DNA from 2 places in the Enterobacter sp. ECC_219_Taxon_10 genome. Region 2 is predicted to be linked to the other one. Evidence: predicted binding sites of a transcription regulator. Region 2 holds the regulator's gene; the other holds the start of a gene.
The links. Region 2 encodes LexA, which represses DNA repair genes until DNA is damaged. Its sites were predicted from a motif close to TNCTGTATGTACATACAGNA; they were not measured.
Positions count from the first base shown of each region.

Region 1: the regulator LexA is predicted to act here: its motif matches at 1,473-1,492, upstream of sbmC (DNA gyrase inhibitor SbmC).

Region 1 is NZ_CM178005.1:3,163,478-3,165,936, forward strand. Features, by position in the region: gene AC4ICF_RS15125 (FUSC family protein) at 1-891, opposite strand, end outside; gene sbmC (DNA gyrase inhibitor SbmC) at 984-1,457, opposite strand; gene dacD (serine-type D-Ala-D-Ala carboxypeptidase DacD) at 1,577-2,459, opposite strand, start outside.
Region 2 is NZ_CM178005.1:336,597-339,055, reverse strand. Features, by position in the region: gene dinF (MATE family efflux transporter DinF) at 1-1,049, opposite strand, end outside; gene lexA (transcriptional repressor LexA) at 1,113-1,721, opposite strand; gene AC4ICF_RS01470 (diacylglycerol kinase) at 1,830-2,198, opposite strand; gene plsB (glycerol-3-phosphate 1-O-acyltransferase PlsB) at 2,353-2,459, shown strand, end outside.

The DNA.
Region 1 (2,459 bases), 2.1 Mb from region 2:
GTTGACCAGTATCGGCTGCGGGTTCCCTTCATAGAGCGCATGAGCGATGGTCAACAGCGTTTGCTGCGTCATCTGCTGGGTCTCTTTGAGGGTCTGCGCGTTAAGCATCAGCAGATGGCTTGGACGCGAGGCCCAGTGGGCATTGATTTGCAGTTCAAGCATGCAGACCAGATTGCGGCTTACCGTCTGGATGGCTTCGAAAATCGCTTTCTGAATATGGGTTTCTTTGCTGGCGGGCGCGATGAGGCCGCGCATTTTAACCACGTCGTTGAGGATCGTTTGCAGATGTTTTTCCAGCCGGGGACGCTCAACCAGATTCGGGGAAAAACCGGCCTGATAGACGCGGTTAAAGGCGGTGACGTAGTTAGCCATCTGAATACGCCAGTGCAGAAAAGCACGCTGCGGCCAGATACCAGTGAAGAGCATGGCCAGCAGTGACCCCAGGATGACATCCCCGCTTCGCCACAGCGCCGTAGTCATATCCCCGGCGGGCGCACCGACAACCACCGCGAGAGTAATACCAATCAGCAGCGCCTGATAAGGCCGCTTACCCAATGCCAGCCAGCCGCAGAGGAACATGGCAGCACCGCACCACGCCAGCATCACGGGAAATGAGATGAGTTCCAGCTTCAGGGCAATAAGCCCCAGGGCAGATCCAAGAACGGTACCGCCTATCCGCTCGAAGGCGCGAGGAACAACGTTCCCCCAGAATGAGATAGGCCCCATTACCACCACCAGCGTGATCAGCGGCCACGTTCCCTCCGGTACATCCAGCAACCGGACCAGTACAAAGGTCAACACGAAAGCCAGCGCGATGCGACTCCCGTGCACCACGCGGTAATGTTTGTACAAGCGAATTTCAAATGGGGTTAATGATTTGTCGGGACGCACACCCGCTCTCCAGCAACACGGCAAATCACAATTGTACTGTGTTTTCAGCCGGGCGGATCGCACCCGGCTGAAAAACCCTTCATATTGCAGGATTAAACCGTTTTGTGCTCTACCGCGATATACATTTCAATGTCCCAATAGCCGTCCGCATTGCCGTCGTTAAGATAGCGTTCGAAGCAGGGTTTGAGCGCCATCTGGTATTTACTGTCCTGCAATAAAGAATTGAAGAACTGATACCACGGCGTCGCAAAGTCGTAGTTTTCCACGCGCGCCGTCGCCACGGCGTAATCCCCGCCAGCGATTTCAGTCATCATGACGCCTTCGCTGTTTTCCGGGATAACGAAATCATCCGGTACCGTAACGGCCGTATCGCAGCGCAGTTTTTCTGCCGGGACCTCATCGGGGTTATCGTAGTAGACCGCAACCCACTCCAGCGGCTCAATGTGACGCCCGTCCACCCACATAACCAGCTGTTCAAAGCCCTGCTTAACCGTTTTTTCCCACGGCCCAACAAGATGAAAACCCGCAATCTTACGTTTCTGTTGCTGCTTGATGCTGTAGTCCATGCTGCCTCCGCTTATTACTGTATATTTATACACTATAAAGCTGGATTACTATTATCGGCAAACGAGAAGTGTTTATTATGTGAGCAGACTCGCAACCCTGCCTGTCTGCCCATCAGCGGTTAAAGCGTGTGGTGCAGATAATCGCTCAGGCGTGAGAATACGCCTCCCTTATCAACGGCTTCCAGAGTGACCAACGGCCAGTGCGCCACGACCTTGTCGCGATCGTAGAGCTGGATCTCCCCAACCCGCTGATGCGCGGCAATCGGCGCTTCCAGCTCTTTTTTATCCAGAACGTATTTAGCCTTGATGTTCTGCACTTCCGCTTTCGGTAACGCCAGCCAGAAGTCCTGATCCGTCCCCAGATTTATCTGTTCTTTATCGCCGTACCAGATACGCTCTGTCCCCACTTTTTTACCGTTATGCAGGATCTGCACCGTATCGAAGTTCTGCTGTCCCCAGTGCAGAAGCTTACGCGCCTGGTCTTCGCGCCCTTTGGGGCTGTCGGCCCCCATCACCACCGCGATTAAACGACGCTGTCCGTCAACGGCAGACGCAATCAGGTTAAAGCCCGCACCCGAGGTGTGCCCCGTTTTCAGGCCGTCCACGTTCATGGTTTTATCCCACAGCAGGCCGTTACGGTTCTGCTGAGTGATCCCGTTCCAGGTGAGGCTCTTTTCGCTGTACATATGGTAAAAATCAGGCTCACCGTGAATGATAGCCCGGGAGAGCACGGCCAGATCGTAAGCGGAGCTGTGCTGCCCTGGCGCATCCAGCCCGTGGACGGTTTCAAAGTGCGTATCGCGCAGGTTCAACTTCTGCACGTAGTCGTTCATCATCTTCACAAACTGCGGCTGCCCGCCCGCCACGTGGTCGGCCAGCGCCACGCAGGCATCGTTGCCGGAATCGACAATCAGACCGCGGCTTAAGTCACGCACGGAGACGCGATCGCCCTCTTTCAGGAACATCAGCGACGAGCCGTCAAAAACCGGGTTGCCTTTGGCC
Region 2 (2,459 bases):
GCCAGTTCGCGTAAAGCCGGTAACGAAGTGAGCAATGCAATAATGTCACGGCCAAAACAGGCGTAAATCAGTGCGAATGCCAGCGCGACCAGGCCCGACTGGCGGCAGGCCGCACGCCAGACATTCCGAAGCTGCCCACTTTCCCGCGCGCCGTACGCCTGCCCGGAATGCGCCTCAACGGCATAGGCGAAGCCGTCCAGCGCGTAGGCGGTGAACGTCAGCAATGTCATCAGGACTGCATTCACCGCAACGATTTCTGGCCCCAGTCGAGCCCCAAAGACCGTCAGAGCGCCGAAACAGATCTGAAGCAGCAGCGAACGCAGCATGATGTCACGGTTGAGCGCCAGCAGCCTGCGGATATTGCCGCGCCATGCTGTTTTGAGCAGCGCAAGGGAGATCCCGCGCATCGCCAGCACGCGCCAGACCATCCACAAGCCAATGAAAAAGGTCCCGTATTCTGCAATCGCCGTCGCCAGTGCCGCCCCGCGTACGTCCATATGCAGGCCCATCACCAGCCAGAGATCGAGCACAATGTTGAGAAGGTTTCCCACGACCAGCAAAATCACTGGCGCACGGGCATATTGCACGCCCAGTAACCAACCCAGCAGAACAAGGTTTGCCAGCGAAGCGGGCGCGCTAAGCCAGCGAATTTCCAGGAAGCGACGCGCCTGCTCCAGTACCGCCTCGTTGCCGCCAACGACCTGGAGTGCAAGGTCGATCAGGGGCGTGCGCAGTAAAACAATCAACATTCCCGCGCCCAGCGCCAGGATCAGCGGCTGCACCAGCGCACGCGCCAGACGTAACGGGTCTTTCGCACCGTACGCCTGTGCCGTGAGCCCGGTAGTACTCATACGTAAAAAGAGCATCAGCATAAACAGGAAGCTGGTTGCCGTCGCCCCAATCGCCACGCCGCCAAGATAAACAGGGGAATCGAGATGACCAATAACGGCCGTGTCGACCAGACCCAACAAGGGCACGGTGATATTGGAGAAAATCATCGGCAGGGCAAGACGCCACAATGCCTTATCTGAAGCCGTCAGCAGTGACATGGGAAATACCGGGAATGGAAGACGAAGCAGGCTACAGCGAAAGCGTAGCCTGTCAGGAAGAGATTACAGCCATTCGCCGTTGCGAATCACGCCTACTGCCAGACCTTCAATAGAGAAGCTCTGTTCGCGGAGGTCGACCACAATCGGGGTGAACTCGTTGTTTTCAGGCAACAGCTGGACGGTGTTACCCTGTTTTTTCAGGCGCTTAACGGTCACTTCGTCATCAATGCGCGCAACCACCACCTGGCCGTTCCGCACATCCTGCGTTTTGTGAACGGCCAGCAGGTCGCCATCAAGAATGCCGATGTCTTTCATCGACATCCCGCTAACGCGCAGCAGGAAATCAGCGCTCGGCTTGAACATACCAGGATCGACCTGGTAGTGGCCTTCTATATGCTGTTGTGCCAGCAGCGGTTCACCTGCGGCAACGCGGCCTATCAGAGGAATGCCCGTCTCTTCTTCCACCAGCAGGCGGATACCGCGCGACGCGCCTGACACAATCTCAATTACACCCTTACGCGCCAGCGCTTTCAGGTGTTCCTCGGCAGCATTCGGAGAACGGAAGCCCAGACGCTGCGCGATTTCCGCACGCGTGGGTGGCATACCCGTCTGGCCGATATGATCCCGAATGAGATCAAACACCTCTTGCTGCCTGGTCGTTAATGCTTTCATTCCGCCCCCTGGGTGTATATACAGTTATGCTGTGAGTATATACAGTCAAAGGCGATTTTGGAACCAAAAACTGCACAAAAAACCAGGGACTTAATTATTCCTGGAGGCTCATCGGAAATGTGACCAAAGCAGCGTGACCCAGGTAATGGCTGCAGTGATAATTGCCAGCAGCACAGCGGCAGAGCCCATATCTTTCGCCCGGCCAGAAAGCTCGTGGAAATCTGAGCCGATCCGGTCAACAACGGCCTCAATAGCGCTATTGAGAATTTCCACTATCATCACCAGAAGTACGGAACCGATGAGAAGCACGCGGGTAATAGCATCTACATCAAGGAAACAGGCGATGATAACCGCGACGATAGCGGCGACACCTTCCTGGCGAAAAGCAGCTTCATTAACCCACGCGGCACGGAAACCTTTCCATGAATAGCCAGCGGCTTTGATGATACGCGTTAACCCAGTGGTATTATTGGCCATTAAAAGAACCTTTTTTAAAAAAGAGCGTCAGTAACAGGAGCAGCAGCGCGTTTCGCTGCCGCCTGAAGTATGACGGGTAACAACAGAAATTTTGCGCGCTTTCTGTTATCCTTGCGCCGCAATTGCATTATTAACCAGAGGCTTTACATCGTTTATGTCCGGCTGGCCACGAATTTACTACAAATTACTTAATTTACCATTAAGCATCCTGGTAAAAAGCAAGTCTATCCCAGCAGAACCCGCGCTGGAACTGGGGCTCGA